DNA from 2 places in the Azoarcus sp. DD4 genome. Region 2 is predicted to be linked to the other one. Evidence: predicted binding sites of a transcription regulator. Region 2 holds the regulator's gene; the other holds the start of a gene.
What was found. Region 2 encodes LexA, which represses DNA repair genes until DNA is damaged. Its sites were predicted from a motif close to ACTGTATNTANATACAGT; they were not measured.
Positions count from the first base shown of each region.

Region 1 (4,397 bases), 2.4 Mb from region 2:
CGCTCGGCCTGCAGCGCCGCCAGCCGCAGCGCCACCTCGGCGCGGTCGGCCTGGCGCAGGCGTTCGGCGTCCACGCCGCCGGGCATCGCGCTGTCGGCCAGGCGGTGCTGGTAATTCGACATGACCCGTAGCGCCGCGTTCGTGTACAGATCGGCCTCGGCCGCGCTCGCGTCCGACAGGGCATGGCGGGCCTGCTCGATGGCGGCGATGGCGGCGGTGGCCGCTTCGCGTCGGGCGAGGTCTTCCTCGCGCCGTTCGGCCGGTTCGTCCGGCAGTTCCAGCCCGCGCAGCAGGCGCGGCAGGCCGACGCTGGCGAGCAGCAGCGAAACCAGGATCACCGCGGCAGCGAGGAAGATCACCAGATCGCGCGCCGGAAACTCGCGGCCGTCGGGCAGCAGCAGCGGCAGCGTGAGCACGCCGGCCAGGGTGATGGCGCCGCGCACGCCGGCCAGCGACACCGCGGCCACGATGCGCCAGTCCGGCCGGTGCAGCGGCTCGCCCGGTTCGCGCGCCTTGAACAGGCTGATGCGCAGCGACACCCACACCCAGGCGAAGCGCAGCAGCGCAAGGATGACGCTGATCGCCAGCGCATACACCAGCAGCCACCAGCGCGACAGGTGGCCGGTGTCTTCCACCGAAGCCGCCGCCCGCGCCAGGATGCCGGGCAGCTGCTCGCCCAGCAGCACGAACATGATGCCGTTGAGCGAAAACTGCACCGTGTCCCACACTGCCGCGCGCTGCACCCGGGTGGTGGCGAGCGCCCGGCCGCTGAGTTCCACATAGCTCATGGTGACGCCGGCGGCGACCGCCGCGAGGATGCCGGACGCATCCAGATGCTCGGCGATCAGGTAGGCGCCGAAGGGCGTGAGCAGGTTGATGAGGATGGGCGAACCGGCCTCCTCGCCCAGATGGCGCGACAGCCAGCGCTGCGCCAGGGCCACCGCCCAGGTCGCGCCGGCGCCGACCGCCAGCCCGACCAGCGCCACCCACAGGAAGGTGAGCGAAGCGCTGGCCAGCGAGAAGCTGCCGGTCATCGCCGCCGCCACCGCAAAGCGGAAGCACACCAGGCCGGAGGCGTCGTTCAGCAGCGATTCGCCTTCCAGGATGTGCATCAACCGCTTGGGGATGGGCGCGCGCGCCGCGATCGACGACACCGCCACCGGATCGGTGGGCGACACGATGGCGGCCAGCGCAAAGGCCACCGCCAGCGGCATCGCGGGAATCAGCCAGTGGATGAGGAAGCCGGCGCCGACCACGGTGAACACCACCAGTCCGAAGGCCAGCTCCAGGATGGTCGCCTTGTCGCGGAACAGCCCGACCTTGGGGATGCGCCAGCCGTCGAGAAAGAGCAGCGGCGGCAGGAAGAGCAGGAAGAAGATCTCCGGGTCCAGCCGCACGCCGTGGCCGAACACCCCCGCGATCACCGCGCCGAGGGCGATCTGCACCACCGGCAGGGGCAGCGACACCGGCACCACGCGCACCAGGTAGCCGCTGGCCACCACCGCCAGCAGCATCGCCAGCACCACCTCGATCGAATGCATATGCGTCGGGAATTTCCTTGAGTAGCCGCCAGTTTACCGCGCGGCTCGCAGCGATGCCGCGCAGGCGTGCGCGCCCGGACGACTTGCGAAAGTCGGGCTACCGCCCGCCGGGGTGGACTGGATAGAATTACAGGCATGAACAGTCCCGCGCCCCTGCCCGCCGCCGCCCCGGCCTACCTCGAACGTCTCAACCCCGCGCAGCGCGAGGCGGTGGAATACGGCGTGCGCGGCGGCAAGGGCAGCGGCGAAATCCCCGGCCCGCTGCTGGTGATCGCCGGCGCCGGCTCGGGCAAGACCAACACCCTGGCGCACCGCGTCGCCCACCTGATCGCCCACGGCGCCGACCCGGCTCGCATCCTGCTGCTCACCTTCTCGCGCCGCGCCGCCGACGAAATGGGCCGGCGGGTGCAGCGCATCCTCGGCCAGCTGGCGGTCGACACGCCCTGGCTGGCGCAGGCCACGCTGCAGTGGTCGGGCACCTTCCACGGCATCGGCGCGCGCCTGCTGCGCGAATACGCCGGCCGCATCGGCCTGGACCCGGCCTTCACCATCCACGATCGCGAGGATTCCGCCGACCTGATGAACCTCGCGCGCCACGAGGCCGGGCTGCCGACGCGCAACAAGCGTTTTCCGCTCAAGGGCACCTGCCTCGCCATCTACTCGGCGGCGGTGAACACCCGCGCGCCGCTGGCCGAGGTGCTGCAGACCACCTTCCCGTGGTGCGCCGAATGGGAGGCCGAGCTGAAGACGCTGTTCCGCGCCTACGTCGAGGCCAAGCAGGCCCAGCAGGTGCTCGACTACGACGACCTGCTGCTGTACTGGGCGCACATGGTGGCCGAGCCGGCGCTGGCGGAGGAAATCGGCGGCCTCTTCCGCCACGTGCTGGTCGACGAATACCAGGACACCAACCACCTGCAGGCCGAGATCCTGCTGGCTATGAAGCCGGACGGCCGCGGCCTCACCGTGGTGGGCGACGATGCGCAGTCCATCTACGCCTTTCGCGGCGCGACGGTGCGCAACATCCTGGATTTCCCCGGCCGCTTCGAACCGCCGGCGCACCGGGTGACGCTGGAGCAGAACTACCGCTCGACGCGGCCGATTCTGGACGCCGCCAATGCCGTGATCGCGCAGGCGAGCGAGCGCTACAGCAAGGATCTGTGGTCGCTGCGCGAATCCACCGCACGGCCGCAGCTGGTGTCGGTGCGCGACGACGCCGACCAGTCCGCCTTCGTGGTGGAACGGGTGCTTGCGCGCCGCGAGCAGGGCATCAAGCTCAAGCAGCAGGCGGTGCTGTTCCGCGCCGCCAGCCACAGCGCCCGGCTGGAGATGGAGCTGACCCGCCGCAACATCCCCTTCGTGAAATTCGGCGGGCTCAAGTTCCTCGAGGCCGCGCACGTGAAGGACATGCTGGCGCTGCTGCGCTGGGTGGAAAACCTGCGCGACCGCGTCTCCGGCTTCCGGGTGGTGCAGCTGATGGCCGGCATAGGCCCCAAGACCGCCGGCAAGGTGCTGGACCACGTGGTAGCGGCGCCCGAGGGCTGCGAGCTGCTCGCCGAGCAGCCGGTGCCGGAAGCGGCGCAGGCGGACTGGCGCGAGTTCGCCACGCTGGTCGAACACCTGCGCCGGCCCGACGCGCCCTGGCCGGCCAGCTTCGAACTCGCCTGCCGCTGGTACGAGGGCCAGATGCCCCGCCTCTACGACGACGCGGCGGTGCGCCAGGGCGACATCCAGCAGCTCGGCCGCATCGCCGCCACCTACCCGAGCCGGCAGCGCTTTCTCACCGAACTCACGCTCGATCCTCCCAGCGCCACCAGCGACGAGGCCGGCGTGCCGCTGCTCGACGAGGACTACCTGATCCTGTCGACCATGCATTCGGCCAAGGGCCAGGAGTGGAACGCGGTGAGCGTGCTCAACGTGGTGGACGGTTGCGTGCCGTCCGACATCGCCACCCGCAGCAGCGGCGAGATAGAGGAAGAGCGCCGCCTGCTCTACGTGGCGATGACGCGCGCCAGGGACCACCTGGAACTGCTGGTGCCGCAGCGCTTCTACGTGACGCAGCAGCAGGGCATGGGCGACCGCCACGTGTATGCCGGCCGCAGCCGCTTCATCCCCAACCGCCTGCTGCCGCAGTTCGAGCAGGTGTCGTGGCCGGAGCCGCCGCCGGAATTCCGCGGTACGCCGCAGTCGCGCCAGGCGGCGCTGGATCTCGCCGCGAAGATGCGCGGCATGTGGGATTGAGCCACGCGCCGGCCTGGGCCGGCGCGCAAGCCGGGCTTAGTGCTTCTTGCTGCGCTTGCCCTTGAGCACCGGCGGCAGGGCGTCGAACAGGGCGGCCAGTTCGTCCGGTCCGCGCTCGTCGAGTGCCGCCAGACCCGCGCGCAACACTTCCGACTTGCTCACCAGGCGGCCAGCCTTGCCGAGCTGCTCGCGCAGCGCCTTGATGCGCCGGTGCTCGCTCGCCGGGAAGGAGAAGGAATCGCGGACGACCTTCTCGGTCTTCTCCACCTTCTCCACCTTCTCGACCTTTTCGGCTTTCTCGGCCTTCACCGCCTTGGCGGCCTTCGCCACTTTCGGCGCCTTGTCCTTCTTGACCGATTCGGGCGCCGGCGCCGCCACTTCCCCGACCACAGCCTTGGTCACGGTCTTCGTCACCGCCGCTTTGGCCTTGGCCGGCGCTGCCGGCTTTTTCTTGGCCACGGCGACAGGCGCCGCCTTGGGCTTGACCGTGGCCACCGGGGCTACAGCCACCTCGGCAGCCTTCACTTCTGCAACCTTCACTTCCGCGATCACGGGCGCGGCCGCCTTCGGCTTGACCGCCTTGGGCTTTGCGGCGGCCTTGCTTGCTGCAGCCTTAGC
Region 1 is NZ_CP022958.1:447,973-452,369, reverse strand. It holds gene CJ010_RS02240 (Na+/H+ antiporter) at 1-1,541, opposite strand, end outside; gene CJ010_RS02235 (ATP-dependent helicase) at 1,677-3,779, shown strand; gene CJ010_RS25340 (hypothetical protein) at 3,816-4,397, opposite strand, start outside.
Region 1: the regulator LexA is predicted to act here: its motif matches at 1,658-1,675, upstream of CJ010_RS02235 (ATP-dependent helicase).

Region 2 (4,397 bases):
CCATTGCGATCATCGCCCGCTGCTTCATGCCTCCCGAGAACTGGAAGGGAAAGTCGTCGACGCGGTGAACGGCATCGGGGATTCCTACCGCCTCCAGCAGACGGACAAGCTCGACTCTGGCCTTCTCCCCCCGCAGGCCACGATGCTTCGCCAGGGCCTCGGCAATCTGCGCCCCGACACTCATCACTGGGTTGAGGCTGGTCGACGGTTCCTGGAAGATCATGCCTATCCGCCCGCCGCGCACATCACGCATACGCGCTTCCGACAGCGCCGGCAGGCTGTCCCCGGCCAGGCGGACGTCGCCGCCAGCAATGCGGCCGCCATCAGGCAACAAACGGGTGAGCGCCAAGGCCGTCATCGATTTGCCGCACCCGGATTCGCCAAGGAGGGCGAAGGTCTCACCCGCAGCAATGAAAAAGTCGACTCCATCCACGGGGCGGATGCTTGCGCCTCCGGCGTCGATCGCCACCCGCAGGTTCTCGACTTCGAGCAGGCGCCCTTGCGCCGGTGATACGTCGGAGTGAAATGAAGACGTCATGAGCGCCAGAGAAGTGAAAGGATCGGAAACGGCAGGGAAAAATGAAAAAGGCCGCTTTCGCGGCCCCCTGATCAGACTTAGTGGTGATGCCCGCCCGGGCCATGCACGTGGCCATGGCCGATTTCCTCGGCCGTTGCCGGACGCACCTCGGCAACGGTCACATCGAACACCAGCGCGATGCCGGCCAGCGGATGGTTGCCATCGACTACGACCTTGCCTTCGGCAATATCGGTGATCCGGTAGATCACTTCCTCTTCGCCATCGTCAGTCACGCGCTCGAAGGACATGCCGACCTCGATATTCTCGGGGAACAGGGAGGCGTCTTCGATCATGACGAGTTCTTCGTCGTAATCGCCGAAGGCATCTTCGGGCTGCAGTTTGATGGTGAGCTGTTCGCCCAGCTTCTTGCCGTGCAGGGCTTCTTCAAGCACAGGGAAGATGCCGTCGTAACCGCCGTGCAGATAGGTCAGCGGGTGCTGACCGTCGTCGACCATGTTGCCATCCGCGTCATGGACGGTGTACTTGAGCGTAACCACGCTGTTCTTGACGATTTCCGTTTGCATTGTCGGATTCCAGTTCCTTGACCAGTTTGAAAACCGCGGCAGCGTGGCCACGGGGTGTGACGTCACGGAGCACGTGGCGGATGACGCCCTGCTTGTCGATGATGAAGGTCGTCCTCGCCACGCCCATCTTCTTCACACCGTCGACTTCCTTCTGTTGCCACACATGGTAAAGCCGGCAAACCTCGGTTTCAGTATCCGAAAGCAGCCGGATCGACAGCCCATGCTGGTCGCGAAACTCTGCATGGGTGAGGCAGTCGTCGGGACTCACACCCACGACGATGCAGTCGTGGCGGGCAAAATCCGCTTCATGATCGCTGAAATCAGCAGCCTGAAGCGTACAGCCCGGCGTGTTGTCGCGGGGATAAAAATAGAGGACCACATGGTGACGGTTGCGCTCACCTGCCAGGCTGAAGTCTTCCATGTCGGCGTCCGGCAAGGAAAAGTCGGGGGCGAGGTGTCCGCTCTGCAACATGGGTTCTCCCTGAGCTGCCGGCGATTCTAGCCGAGACCCGGACTGAACTCTACCGACCTGGGCTGCGGGGATGCTGCCGGAGAAAGCATGCATGACGACACTCCTCGAGAGCTGACTTCATGGTGGACTGGCACGGATGACTGAACGAATAGCTCAGAATCCGGCCGGCCTCAAGGCGCACTGCGTCAATTCGCGACTAGCCTCGCGACGACACAAGGCTTGCGTGCTTCTGAATACTGTTCGAAAATACAGTCAAAGGAGGCCGCTATGAGTGCCCGCAGCGAACAACTCACTACCAGACAGCAGGAAATTCTCGATTTCATCCGCCAGACCGTCGAAAACGAGGGGCGTCCGCCCACGCGAGCAGAGGTGTGCACAGCTTTCGGTTTTCGATCGCCCAACGCGGCCGAAACCCATCTGCGCGCCCTTGCAGCCAAAGGGGCGATCCTCCTTGAAGAAGGCAGGGCCCGCGGTATCCGGCTGGCCGAAGCGCTCGGTCTGCCGCTGGTCGGTCGCGTTGCGGCAGGCAGTCCCATCCTTGCCGCCGAACATGTCGAAGCCCGTTACCAACTCGATCCGGCGCTGTTTTCGCCACGTGCGGACTATCTTCTACGAGTACGCGGGATGAGCATGCGCGACGCCGGCATTCTGGATGGCGACCTGATCGCGGTCCATCGCGCGGTAGAAGCGCGCAACGGACAGATCGTGGTCGCCCGCGTCGATGACGACGTCACGGTCAAGACGCTGCAGCGCAAGGGGACAACGGTGGAGTTGCTACCGGCCAACCCGGATTACGCGCCCATCGTTGTCGACACGCGCAACACGCCACTGGTGCTCGAAGGCGTCATGGTCGGGCTGATCCGCAAGGACAACTGACGCAGTTCCTCCGAGCACCACAGGCTGTTTTCCGCCCCGCTCCTGTGCGAATCAGGCCGGCCCGAGCCGGCGGCAGGAGCCCACGTAGTAAACTCTGGTGACGCTCTTCTTTCCTGTTGCCCGACCCTCGGGTATTCGTTGACCATGCCGCTACTCCTCCAGACTGCCGATACCGGGCGCGCCGGTGATATCGCCCGGTGGCGGGCTCGATGGGCGCTGCTGCTTTTTGTCGTGACCCTGCCAGCATCGATCTGGTTGTTCTCGTCACTCGCGGCGCTGTGGAGCCTGATCCAGCCGCTCGACGGCGCTATCTTCATGATCGCTGCCACTGCATTCGGTGGCGTCCTTGCAGTGGCACCGCTCGCCGCCGCGCTCGGCTTCCTGCTTGCGGTGTGGTACGGCGTGGAAAGCGTCTATCTGCCGCGTACGCGAGAGACGCCACTCACGGATCGTTGCATCGTGGGTGCGGGGCTGGTCATCTGGTTTGCCCCCGCACTGGGCCTGCTCGCAGCAGCGGCGAAAGCGCTGGTCGAGGGGCGCATCCACTTCGTGCGTCCGCCTCGCGACTATTTCCTTGCCACCGATCCAGTCGCTTTCTGGCAGGGCGTCGGATTCTGGCTCATCATGGCTGCCATGTTCGGCTTCCTGTCCTGGCGCTACTGGCGGAACAAGCTGGTCGCCCGCGGGTGAGCGCTCGCCAATCGATCGCGCAGATGCGCTTCAGCCCGCGTCGCTGACGTTTGCATGCGCTCGTCCGCCCCCTTCGGCAGCACAGCAAGACAACTGCTCGGACATACCTGGCCCGTCCTCGTTGCGCAGTTGCTGTCAATGAGCATGATGGTCGCCGACACCACGATAGCCGCTCACTACGGCACCACGGATCTGGCCGCGGTTGCAGTCGGCAACGGTCTCTACGTATCGGTGCTGATGCTGCTGGTCGGCATTCTTCAGTCGGTGGCTCCGACGGTCGCCCACCTCGTCGGCGGCGGACGCCATACCGAGATCGGTGCAACTCTGCAACAGGGCTTCTGGCTCGCCCTGCTGCTTGCTGTGCCCGGCACGTTGATTCTTGTCTTTCCGCAAATGCTGCTCGAGCTTGCGAGGGTACCCCCCGATACAGGCGAAAAAGTCAGTACCTATCTACGCGCAACAGCAGCCGGTTTACCGGCGATCCTGCTGTACCGGACGTTCTACGCCTTCAACAACGCGGTAGGCAGGCCGCGGGCCCTGATGGCGATCAGCCTGATCGCCAGCTCCATCCATGTTCCCCTTGCGTGGGCGCTGACAAACGGTCATTTGGGCATCGACGCCCTAGGCGCAACAGGATGCGGAGTCTCGACATCCGTTGTCGCCTGGATCAGCCTCTGCTGCGGCATCTCCTACCTGAGCCGCAACCCGGCATATCGAACATATCTGATCTTCCACAACTGGCGAGGACCGCGAGCCGCGAGCCTTTTTGCCCTGCTGCGCCTTGGCCTGCCCATGGGGATGTCGACGTTCATCGAGATCACCTCGTTCACGCTGATCGCACTCTTTGTCGCGCGGCTTGGTGCTGAGGCCGTCGCGGGGCATCGCATCGTCGCCAACCTGGCCGCGCTCGTGTACATGCTGCCACTGTCGCTCTCAACCGCAACCTTGGTCCTGGTGGGACAGGCCGCCGGCGCCCATGACTGGCAGCGCGCTCGGACCGTAGTCCGGGTGGGTTTGCTGTTGAGTACGTGCCTGGCCACCTTGGTCGGCATCCTTTTGTGGTTCGCGCGGGAGCCGCTGATGGCGCTGTCGACAGACGACGTCGTGGTACGCGCGATCGCAATCGCGCTCCTGCCCTACATCTGCCTATACCAACTGTTCGACGCCGCGCAGACTGTCGCGTCGCATGCCCTGAGAGGCTACAAGGTGACCCTTTTGCCCATGGCCCTGCATACGCTCTGCTTTTGGGGCGTCGGAC
Region 2 is NZ_CP022958.1:2,872,475-2,876,871, forward strand. It holds gene CJ010_RS13235 (dipeptide ABC transporter ATP-binding protein) at 1-538, opposite strand, end outside; gene CJ010_RS13240 (peptidylprolyl isomerase) at 616-1,101, opposite strand; gene CJ010_RS13245 (peroxiredoxin) at 1,046-1,573, opposite strand; gene lexA (transcriptional repressor LexA) at 1,841-2,449, shown strand; gene CJ010_RS13255 (hypothetical protein) at 2,594-3,139, shown strand; gene CJ010_RS13260 (MATE family efflux transporter) at 3,194-4,397, shown strand, end outside.